One region of the Micromonospora sp. A3M-1-15 genome, then DNA from elsewhere that is predicted to be linked to it. Evidence: riboswitches for the same ligand, from Rfam matches in the RefSeq annotation. Region 1 holds a riboswitch; the other holds the start of a gene.
What was found. A riboswitch is a leader RNA that binds a small molecule or an ion and turns the genes downstream of it on or off. The one in region 1 is predicted to bind cyclic di-AMP.
Positions count from the first base shown of each region.

Region 1 (5,560 bases):
AGCGTGTTCGTCCAGTACATCGCCTCGGTGCTCCCGTCGCTCGGCGAGGAGACCGCCACCCTGCACTCGCTCGGCTCGCTCTTCCCCGGCCTGTCGGCGACCCGGACCGACCCGCCCGAGGTGGCCGCCGTGAAGGGGTCGCTGCGGATGCGCCGGGTGCTGGAGCGCGCGGTGCGGGACGCGGTGCCCGACTCCCCCACCGAGCTGCGCCTGCTCTACCGGGGCGAGCTGCTCCGGCTGGAGCGGGCCGAGCTGGACGCGGTCCGGGACCGGACGCTGTCCCGGGGCGGGCGCCGCAACGAGGTGCGCCGAGCGGCCTTCGACGCGGTCCTCGGCGTGCTCTGGGCGCAGGCCCGCGCGCTGCGGATCGGCCGGCTGCCCGAGCAGCCCGCGTTCGAGGACGAGATCATCGAGCGGCCGGAGTTCCGCGAGTTCCTCAAGGCCTGGTGGCCCCGGCTGCACCCGCGGCACGTGCTGGACTGGCTGGCCCGCCCCGAGCGGCTGCGCCGGTACGCCGGCGGCATCCTGTCCGGGGCCGAGATCCGGCTGCTGACGCAGGCGTACCGGAGCCTGGACGCCGAGGGGCTCACCATCGCCGACGTGGCGCTGCTGGACGAGCTGGACGCGCTGCTCGGCAAGCCGGTGCAACGGGCGAGGCCGAAGCGGGACCCGTACCAGCTGGCCGGCGGCGTCCGCGAGCTGAGCACGGCCGCCGACCGGCAGCGGGCCGCCCGGGCCGCCGCCCGGGAGCGCCCGGAGGACTACCGCGACTACGCCCACGTGGTGGTCGACGAGTCGCAGGACGTCTCGCCGATGCAGTGGCGGATGATCGGCCGGCGCGGCCGGCTGGCCTCCTGGACGGTGGTGGGCGACCCGGCGCAGACCGCCTGGACCGGCGACCCGCAGGAGCTGGCGCGGGCCCGGGACCAGGCGCTGGGCCGGCGCCGCCGGTACCGCTACGAGCTGACCACCAACTACCGCAACTCGGCGGAGATCTTCGCGGTGGCGGCCGCGGAGATCCGCCGCGTCCACCCGGACCTCGCGCTGCCCACCGCCGTTCGTTCCACCGGCGTGGCGCCGGTGGAACGGACCGTGCCCGCCGCCGAGATGGCCGCCGCCACCGCGGCGGCGGCCCGCGCGCTGCTGGCCGAGGTCGAGGGCACGGTGGGCGTGATCACGCCGGTGCCGCGTCGGGACGAGGTGGCCGGTTGGCTGGGCGACCTCGGCGGCCGGCTCCAGGTGGTGACCAGCCTCCAGGCCAAGGGCATGGAGTACGACGGGGTGGTGCTTGTCGCACCGAGCGAGATCCGGGCCGATCCGGGGTCGGGCGTGCGCACCCTCTACGTGGCGCTCTCCCGGGCCACCCAGCGCCTCACCACGCTCGACCCGGTCGGCTGACGGCGGCTTCCCGCCCCCCACGTTCACTTGCACATATAGCGATGTGAGCATAGATTGAGCTCGGCCGGGGCGACGGACGGAGGGTGTGGGCGTGGGCGCAGGTCATGACCACAGCGGCGCGGTGGCCAACGCCGCGCACCGCCACCGTGGTCGACTCTGGGCCGCGTTCGGGCTGCTCACCGCCCTGATGGCGGTCGAGGCGGTGGCCGCGTTCGCCACCGGCTCGCTGGCCCTGCTCTCCGACGCCGGGCACATGTTCACCGACGTCCTCGGCATCGGCATGGCCCTCGCCGCGATCAGCGCCACCCGGCGGGCCGACACCGACCCGCAGCGCACCTTCGGGCTCTACCGGCTCGAGGTGCTGGCCGCGCTGGCCAACGCGGTGCTGCTCGGCGCCGTGGCGGTCTACGTCCTGATCGAGGCGGTACGCCGGTTCGGCGAGCCGCCGGAGGTGCTCGCCGGGCCGATGCTCGCCGTGGCGGTGCTCGGCCTGCTCGCCAACGTCGCCGCGTTCGCGCTGCTGCGTGCCGGCGCCGAGGAGAGCATCAACCTGCGCGGGGCGTACCTGGAGGTGCTGGGCGACCTGCTCGGCTCACTCGGGGTGATCGGCGCCGCCGTGGTCATCGCGCTCACCGACTGGTGGTGGGCCGACCCGCTGGTCGCCGTGGCGATCGGGCTGTTCATCCTGCCGCGCACCTGGCGGCTCGGCCGGGCCGCCGTCCGCATCCTGGTGCAGGCCGCCCCGGAGCACCTCCAGGTGACCGCCGTGCACGACCGGCTGGCCGCCGTGCCGGGCGTCGCCGAGGTGCACGACCTGCACGTCTGGACGCTCACCTCGGGCATGGAGGTGGCCTCGGCGCACCTCACCATGGTCCCCGGCGCCGAGGTGGGCGACGTGCTGGCCGCGGCCCGCACCGCCCTGCACGAGGACTTCTCGATCGATCACGCCACGTTGCAGATCGAACCCGGAGCGTCTCCCGGGGCCTGCGGTGCGGTCGAGTGGTAATTAGGGCAATCTTAAATTCAAGTGGCTATTGTGCACTTGTGCCGGTTTTGACCGGGCCACCGGCTCCCACCTGCGGAGCCGGCCCGGAGCAGCGCCGGTAGGCTCGACCGCGGCCCCCGCCGGGCGGCGCCCACCGGCGCCTGCGGCGGCCGTCGCCTAATCGCCCGCAGGGGCGAGCCGGGGAACCACGTTCGTGGGGTGCATCCGCGTCAGCGGTAGGGATCTTCCGTCCCGAACCCGTCAGCTAACCCGGTCGGCGGTTGACGGAAGGACACGTGAATGCCCCCAGTGGCACCTGTACGACGGACGGCCGCCCGGTTGGCGGCCCTGCTCATCGCGACGCTCACCCTCGGCGTCGTGGCCGCGCCGGCCTCCCCCGCCCCGGCGGCTCCGGCGACCGGCCTGCTCGCCGCCGCACCCGGCGACGACGAGGGCGGCACGCCCGCGCTGCGCGCCCAGCTCGACGCGGCCAGCAAGGGCTGGCTCGAGGCGCGGGCCGCGTTGAACCGCTCGGTGACCCGGCAGCAACAGCTCACCGCCCAGCTCAAGACGGTCAACGCCGAGTTGACCGTGCGCGACGCCAAGGTCGGCGAAATCGCCGGGGTGGCGTACCGGGCCGGGCGCATGGGCACGGCCGCGGCGCTGCTCGGCAGCAGCAGCCCGGAGGGCTTCATGGACCGCGCGGCGGCGCTGGAGCAGGTGGCCGCGCACGAGGACCGGGCGCTGCGCGACCTCATCGAGACCCGGGACGAGGCCACCCGCACGCAGGCCGCGCTCACCGGCGAGATCCAGGAGCAGCGCAAGCAGGTCGCCGTGATGGCCAAGCGCAAGCAGCAGGCCGAACGTGCCCTGGAGGTGGCCAACGACCGCGCGTCCAGCAGCGGCGGCGGCAGCGTGCAGGGCACCTCCTCGGCGAACGCCAAGCCGGCCCCGCGCAACGCCGACGGCTCCTGGCCGCCCGAGTCGTGCAGCGTCAACGACCCGACGCCGGCCGACGGCTGCATCACCCCGCGTACGCTGCACGCCCTCCAGCAGGCCAAGGCGGCCGGCTTCACCCGGTACGTGTCCTGCTACCGGCCCAGCGGCTCGGGCGAGCACCCGAAGGGGCGGGCCTGCGACTTCGCCGCGCAGACGGACGGCTTCGGCGGCGTGGCCACCGGCGGCGACAAGACGTACGGCAACAACCTGGCCGCCTACTTCATCCGCAACGCCGACCCCCTCGCCGTGCTCTACGTGATCTGGTACAAGCAGATCTGGCTGCCCAGCAGCGGCTGGAAGGCGTACAGCGGCGGCAACGGCGACCCGTCCAGCGACCACACCAACCACGTGCACCTGTCGGTGTACTGACCCGCCCCGGCGGCACCCGGCCTACGCCCCACGACGTACGCCGGGTGTCGCCGCACGGCCCACGACGCGGCGCCCACGACGGCCGAGCATCGGGGGCATGAGTCGACTCTCCCCCGCCGGGCGCAAGGCCCTGCTCACCCTGCACGTCGTCACCTCGGTGGGCTGGCTCGGCGCCGACCTGGTGCTGCTCACCCTCGGCGTGGCCGGGCTGCGCGGGGCCGACCCCGAGGTGGTCTACCCGGCGGCCGCGCTGCTGGTCACCTGGCTGTTCGCCCCGCTGAGCGTGGTGGTCTGGCTGGTCGGGCTGGCCAGCGCGCTGCTCACCCCGTGGGGGTTGCTGCGCTGGCGCTGGGTGCTGGTGAAGTTCGCGGTCACGACCGTGGTGCTCACGCTGGTGCTGCTCCTGCTCACCCCGCGCGTCCGGCACCTCGGCGAGCTGGCCGGGGCGGCCACCACCCACCTGCGCGTCGACCTCGTGGTCGCGCCGACCGTCTCCAGCACGCTGCTGCTCGTCGTCACGGTGCTGTCCACGTACAAGCCGTGGGGGCGGCTGCGGCCGGCCCGACCGGCGGCCCGGCGACCGGCGCCGGTCGGGCGGCGCGGCTGAGTCAGGCCGCCCGCCCCTCCAGGGTGGCGCCGAGCCGGCTCGCCAGGCCGAGGTGGGCCGCCCGGGCCTGCCGGAAGGCGTACCCGAACAGCGGCGCGGGGGCGGAGAGGGTGATCTCCACGTCGATCCGCACCACCCCGTCGGGCTCGTCACGCAGCCGGGTGTGGTTGCGCACCGTGGTGGCCGGCTGCTGCCGGGCCACGGTGACCACCTCGTCCTCGTTGGCGATCAGCACGTCGGCCTGATAGGTGACCGGGAAGTGCAGCGGGCCGAGCTCCAGCCGGTCGGTGATCGCGTAGCTGGCCAGCGCGCCCGGGCGGGGCGGCAGTTGGCGGACCCGCACGATCAGCGGATGCAGCTCGCCCTGCCGACTCAGGTCGCCGAGCAGGGCCACCGCTTCCGCCCGGGTGCAACGGGCCTGCACGGTGTAGCTGAAGCTGTCGCTGCTGAGCAAGCGGTACCCCCTCGCCGTCGTGGATCCGCACGATCGTCCCGTACCGGAGCCGGGCTGGCAACGGGTCGGAAGTCCCGTCGACCAGCGAGGGGTGGGCGCCGATCAGGCGCCGGGGAGCACCTCACGGGTGCTGTCGGCGAACCAGGGCTCGGGCGCGCCGAAGAGGCCGAGCAGGCCGGTCACCCACAGCTGCCGGTGCACGAACCGGCTCGGCTCGGTGACCACCAGCTTGACGCCGCTCACCTCGCAGGTCTGGAAACCGGCGACCATGGCGCTGATGCCGACCGAGTCGATGAAGGTGACGAGCCGCATGTTGAGCTCGATCCGGGAGGGGCGGCCCTTGGCGAGCACCTCGGCGATCGCTTCCCGCACCTCGTACGCGGTGTCGACGTCGATCTCGCCCCGCGGGGCGATCTGGACCACACCACCGGCCAGCACCGACTTCACGATCGACAGGCTCACGCGAGCACCTCCACTCGCCCGTACGGGCGCCTCATCAGTACGCGGGCCGCGACCGAGAGTATTCCTCCGACGGCCTCGGTCGCCACCCCTCGGGATGAGCAATTCGCGGACTGGGCACACCTGGGCACCCTGATCCGGACCTTCGGGCTCCGATCATCCCCGCGGCGCCGGTCCCACCGGTCGATCGACCGGGGCGGGCCCGGCCGATCCGCCGACCCAGGGTAGCGGGCCGCCGCACGTCCCGGTGGCACCCGACCCCCCGGCGCGTCCGGGTGGACTGTCCCCT
Region 1 is NZ_JANAVK010000004.1:222,351-227,910, reverse strand. It holds gene NLX85_RS21510 (AAA family ATPase) at 1-1,398, shown strand, start outside; gene NLX85_RS21505 (cation diffusion facilitator family transporter) at 1,490-2,404, shown strand; cyclic di-AMP (ydaO/yuaA leader) riboswitch at 2,548-2,679, shown strand; gene NLX85_RS21500 (hypothetical protein) at 2,684-3,751, shown strand; gene NLX85_RS21495 (hypothetical protein) at 3,849-4,358, shown strand; gene NLX85_RS21490 (SRPBCC family protein) at 4,360-4,812, opposite strand; gene NLX85_RS21485 (STAS domain-containing protein) at 4,915-5,274, opposite strand.

Region 2 (5,560 bases), on a different contig from region 1:
AACCGGTGAAGGCGGGCTGGTTGGTGGCGAAGTCCGGGTCGATGGTGACCAGGCCGGTGTGCGGCGTGCCGGTGGAGTGGAACGGCGCCTTCATGAGGTCGAAGTAGTGCGACCAGTCCCAGTACGGGCCCGGGTCCCAGTGCATGCCGGCCACGGTGCCGGCGGTGGTGCCGGGCACGTTGTCGTGGCCGATGATGTGCTGCCGGTCCAGCGGGATCTGGAAGCGCAGGGCCAGGTGCCGGACCAGCTTGGCCGACGCCCGGTACATCGCCTCGGTGTACCAGGTGCCGTGCCCGGCGAAGCCCTCGTGTTCGAGGCCGATGGACTTGGCGTTGACGTACCAGTTGCCGGCGTGCCAGCCGACGTCCTTGGCCTTGATGTGCTGGGCCACGTAGCCGTCCACCGAGCGCAGCGTGTAGTGCCAGCCCAGGTAGTCGGCCCGCTTCACCAGGTCGACGCTCGGGCGGAAGTAGCCCTCGGTGTCGTGGATGACGATGTACTCGATCTTCTGCTGGGCCGGCCGGTTCCCGAGGTCGTGGTTGCCGTAGTCGCCCGGGTCGGCGCTGAGCTGCTCGTAGGGGGCCGGGATCCACTCGCAGGCGAGCCGCACCGGGCACTCCAGGCCGTCCGGCCGCTCGGCCCGGCGCAGCCCCAGCTTGTGCAGCCCGGACTGGTCCGGCGTCACCGTGGTGGCGGCCAGCGTCACCCGCTGGCCGTCGTCGGTGGTCCGGGCCGCGCCGAGGCCGAGCTGGTCGTAGACCTCGTCGGCGAAGGCCGCCGCCGCGTCCTCGGTGTCCGCGCCGGAGTAGCGGGCCACCGCGCCGTACCAGGCCGCCGGGTCGGTGCCGGCCCCGACCGGCGCGCCCAGTTCCTTCTGGTACGAGGCGAGCAGCGCCGCCCCGCCCCGGATGTTCGCGGCCGCGTCGGTGCGCAGCGTCTCCTCGGCGAGGCCGGTGAGCGCCGCGGCGGCGTCGAGCGTCTGCAGGGACGCCTGCGGCAGCACGTCCTCCGCCGGCGCCGACGCGGTGGCCGGGTCGAGGGTGAGCGGGCGCGAGTCGTCGCCCCGCGGGTCCTCGTCCTCGTCGACGTGGCCGCTGGCCGGGGTCGAGAGGACGTGCTGGGCGTCGGTGAGGTGCATCGGGCCGTAGCCGCCGCTGGTGCTCGGCTGGCCCGGGTGGGTGTCCCAGCGCGACTCCAGGTACGAGACGCCGAGCAGGACGCTCTGCGGCACGCCGTACTCCGCCGCGGCGGCGGCGTACTGCTCCTGGCGGTCGGTGGTGGTTTGGGCGGTGCTCGGTTCCGCGGCCACCGGTCCGGTGGCCACGAGCGCGGTGGCCGCCGCGACGGCGGCTGCCAGCAGCATCCGTCTGCCCGACGGCGGGGGTGAGAGGTGCATCGAACCTCCAGACAGGGATGGGGGTCACTGCGTCCTCACCCTCGCCCCGCGCAACCTCCGGGTCAATACCTTTCCGAGAGGTAATCTGCCGTGAAAAAAACCTTCGGGCACGGAGTGTCACGGCGTCTTGGGTTGCGGATCGGTAACGGCCATCTCTACTCTGGTCAATCGTCGGCCGCCAGTTTCACCGTCCAACCCGGGTGGTGACGGTTCGACACCGCCGAGTCGCCTCCGGGCGAGCCGGGGACCCAGGTACCTGGGGTGAATCCGCAGCCACTGCGGTAGGGCGGCTCCCTTCCCGCCCGAACCCGTCAGCTAACTCGGTAGGCGGGCACGAAGAAGGAGTACGGAAGCCCGGTGGCACACCATGCCCCGCGGCCACCGTCGAGCCGGTCGGTCGACCGGTCGACGGCTGTGCCGCGTTCCCGCTGGTCCCGCTTCACCACCGTCCTCGCCGCCCTGGCCGGCACCGCCGTCGTCCTGACCGGCGGCGCCACGGCGGCCCACGCCGAACCGTCGGTCACCGAGATCGAGCGCCAGATCGACCAGGACTGGAACAAGCTCGAACCGATCATCGAACAGGTCAACGCCACCCGCGAGCAGCTCGCCGCCAAGCGCAAGCAGGCCGCCGCGCTCGCCAAGCAGATCGCCCCGCTCCAGGCCCGGGTGGACGCCGCCCTCGGCCAGGTTGGCGGCCTCGCCGCCGACGCGTACAAGGGCGACAACAACCTCTCCACCGTCAACGCGCTGCTGGGCAGCCGGTCGCCGAGCGAGCTGGTGGACGGCCTCGCACTGCTCGACCGCTTCGCGAACCGCCAGCAGGCGCAGGTGCGTACCGTCGCCGAGCTGCGCGACCAGCTGGCCGCCAAGAAGCAGCCGCTGGACGAGATGATCAGCGAGCTGGCGCGCACCGAGGCGCAGCTCGCGGCGAAGAAGAAGCAGATCGACGCCGAGATCGTCAAGCTGCAGAAGCTCCGGCTCAAGGTCTACGGCAGCGGCGGTGGCGGTCCGCTGCGTCCGGCGCCGTGTCCCGCCGGCTACCCCGGTGGCCCGGCCGGCGTGGCGGTCAAGTTCGCCTGCGCCCAGATCGGCAAGATCTACGTCTGGGGCGCCGCCGGCCCCGACCACTTCGACTGCTCCGGCCTCACCATGGCGGCCTGGGCCAAGGCCGGCGTCTCGCTGCCGCACAACGCCCGGCAGCAGCACGACGTGACCAGGCGGGTGAGCCGGAGCGAGCTGCGCGCCGGCGACCTCGTCTTCTACTACAGCGACCTGCACCACGTCGCCATGTACGTCGGTGACGGCTGGGTGGTGCACGCCTCCCAGTCCGGCAAGCCGATCACGATGAAGCGCGTCGACGACGGCCAGATCAACAGCTATGGCCGCCCGGGCTGACCGGTCCGCGGGGGCTCCCGTGCCGCGGGGGCCCCTGCGCCGTTCCCGAGTGCCGGTCGGTCAGCGGGTCGGCCAGGTGCGCCAGTTCTGCCAGGACCGGCTCGGGGTCGGCCCGCGCTGCCCCTGGTAGCGCGACCCGTAGACCGCCGAGCCGTACGGGTGCTCGGCCGGCGAGGAGAGCCGGAAGATGCAGAGCTGGCCGATCTTCATGCCCGGCCAGAGCGTGATCGGCAGGTTCGCCACGTTGGACAGCTCCAGCGTGACGTGGCCGGAGAAGCCCGGGTCGATGAAGCCGGCCGTGGAGTGGGTGAGCAGGCCCAGCCGGCCCAGGCTGGACTTGCCCTCCAGGCGCCCGGCGAGCTGGTCGCCCAGCGAGATGACCTCCAGCGTGGAGGCGAGCACGAACTCGCCCGGGTGCAGCACGAACGGCTGGCCTTCCGGCACCTCCACCATCGAGGTGAGATCGTCCTGCTGCACGGACGGGTCGATGTGCGTGTAGAGATGGTTGTTGAAGACCCGGAACAGCCGGTCCAGGCGTACGTCGATGCTGGACGGTTGCACCAGCGTGGGCTCGAAGGGCTCCAGCGCGAGCGTGCCCGCCTTGATCTCGGAGACCAGGTCGCGGTCGGAGAGCAGCATCGGAACACCATAGCGACCGGTACGGGTGACCTGCGTGTCGGACTACATCTTCGTACACCTGTTCGATAGAATGTCCGCATGGCTTCCTGGTCCGAATTCGCCGCCGACGAGCCCCGACTCGCCGACGAGATCCGCCTCCTGTTGCAGCAGTACGGGCCGGGTTTCGGCTACCTCGCCACGGTCCGTGCCGACGGCGGCCCGCGGGTGCACCCGGTCTCCCCGGTCATCACCGACGACGGTCTCTGGTGCTTCGTCATCGACTCCCCCAAGCGCCGCGACCTCGAACGCGACGGCCGCTTCGCGCTGCACTCCTTCCCGCCGGAGGAGAGCGACGACGAGGCCTACGTGGCTGGCCGGGCCCGCCCCGTGACCGATCCGGCGACCGTGGCCCGGGTGGCCCGGATCGGCCGGGCCGCCTCGCAGGGCGACTGGCGGCTGTTCGAGTTCACCGTCGACGTGGCGATGCTGACCCGGCGCGACCAGGTGACGCACCCCGGCGGCGGCCGGCCGGAGGTGCGGGTCTGGCTCGACCCGGGGGCCGGCGCCCCGGCCCGGCGCGACCCGCTCGCCTCGGAGGGGCGGCGCGGCCGGCACGGCTTCGACACCCGCCGCCCGGCGGCCTGAACCCCCACGGAAAAGCCGGTGCCGACCCCGTCCGAGGACGGGACCGGCACCGGCGTGTGGTGCGGGGCGGTCAGGCCGCGCGGTAGGCGTTCCACGCGGTGAGCATGCGGCTCGCCTGACCAGGGGTGAACTGGTACATGCACGAGTCGTAGGTGTAGTCCATGAAGTTGGTGATCGGGTCCAGGCCGGCGGTGGTGCAGGTGTCGCGGCCGGTCGGGCACTCGAAGGCCGGCGAGGCCTCGGCCGGGGTGTCGGAGACGCTGTCGCCCGAGCCCGAGCAGCCACCCTGGAAGGTGTGGTAGAGGTTCAGCCAGTGGCCGACCTCGTGGGTGCCGGTGTCGCCCTGGTTGTAGTTGGTCGCCGTGCCGCCCGGCAGCGACTCGCTCAGCGCGACCACGCCGTCCATGCTGTTCAGCTTGCGCTGCGGGAAGGTGGCCCAGCCGAGCAGGTCGTCGCTCAGCTCGCCCAGGTAGAGGTTGAGCGTGTTCTTGCCGCCCTCGCGCAGCGAGGTCTTCATCGAGCGCTCGGCCGAGGAACCCTGCACGATCGGGTACCAGGCGGCGTTGGTGACGTGGTGCACCTTGGTGAGCTGGAAGCTGAAGGCGGTCGGGGCGCCACCGGTGGCACCGGCGTACGCCTTGTTCAGCACGTCGATCTGCTGGGTCACCATCGAGTCCGGGATGTTGCCCCCGGCCCGGGTGCTGTCCCGCTGGATGACGTGGACGACGACGGGGATGGTGACCGTGGCCAGCGTGGTGGCCCCGGCGCCGGCGCGGAAGTTCGCCCGCTCACGCAGCGCCGCCGCCAGGTCGGCGTCGCGCTCACGGACCTGCTTGGCGGTCAGCTCGTTCGGGTCCAGCTTGGCCGTGCCGCCCTTCTTGATCCGCGCGTCGGAGTGGACGTCAGCGGGTCCGACGCAGGACGCGTCGGGGGCGGCCGAGAAGGCCGAAGCAGCGGGGACGACGCCCACGGCGGCGGTGCTGAGCAGCAGCGCGAGGGTCGTCGACGCGACGCCGGCGGTACGCCGGGTCAGCAGGTTGGGACGCAGTCCCATGGGCCCACCTCTTTCGAACGGCATGACAGGGGGTATGTCACGCCGGGTCGGAAACGTGTGGGAGACGTTACATCCGATCGAAGGATTTGAGAACGGCCATATGTTGCCGTGCGGAAACTTTCCGCTGCTGATCGGCGCTCCGCCGTGACAAGATCGTTTCGGTCCGGTTGCGACGCGTGATCACGCTGCGGGGGTACCTGGGTGCAGGGAGGTGGTGGCCTCAGGTACAGTGGTGCCGCCTGCGGGTGTAGTTCAATGGCAGAACATCAGCTTCCCAAGCTGACAGTGCGGGTTCGATTCCCGTCACCCGCTCCAGCGTGAAGGCCCTGGCCAGGACGACAGTCCCGGTCGGGGCCTTCGGTGTTTCCGGTCACGATCATGCCGCGTGCCATTGGCCCATGGGCCACCGTGCTCGCCCTGCCACGAGGCATCGCAGCGACTCGCTTCCAGAG
Region 2 is NZ_JANAVK010000007.1:21,944-27,503, forward strand. It holds gene NLX85_RS28660 (N-acetylmuramoyl-L-alanine amidase) at 1-1,396, opposite strand, end outside; cyclic di-AMP (ydaO/yuaA leader) riboswitch at 1,605-1,742, shown strand; gene NLX85_RS28665 (NlpC/P60 family protein) at 1,811-2,791, shown strand; gene dcd (dCTP deaminase) at 2,852-3,430, opposite strand; gene NLX85_RS28675 (pyridoxamine 5'-phosphate oxidase family protein) at 3,509-4,054, shown strand; gene NLX85_RS28680 (zinc metalloprotease) at 4,125-5,108, opposite strand; tRNA gene NLX85_RS28685 (tRNA-Gly) at 5,350-5,423, shown strand.
Region 2: it holds a riboswitch for cyclic di-AMP, as region 1 does, so the genes downstream of both, NLX85_RS28665 (NlpC/P60 family protein) here and NLX85_RS21500 (hypothetical protein) in region 1, are expected to answer to the same signal.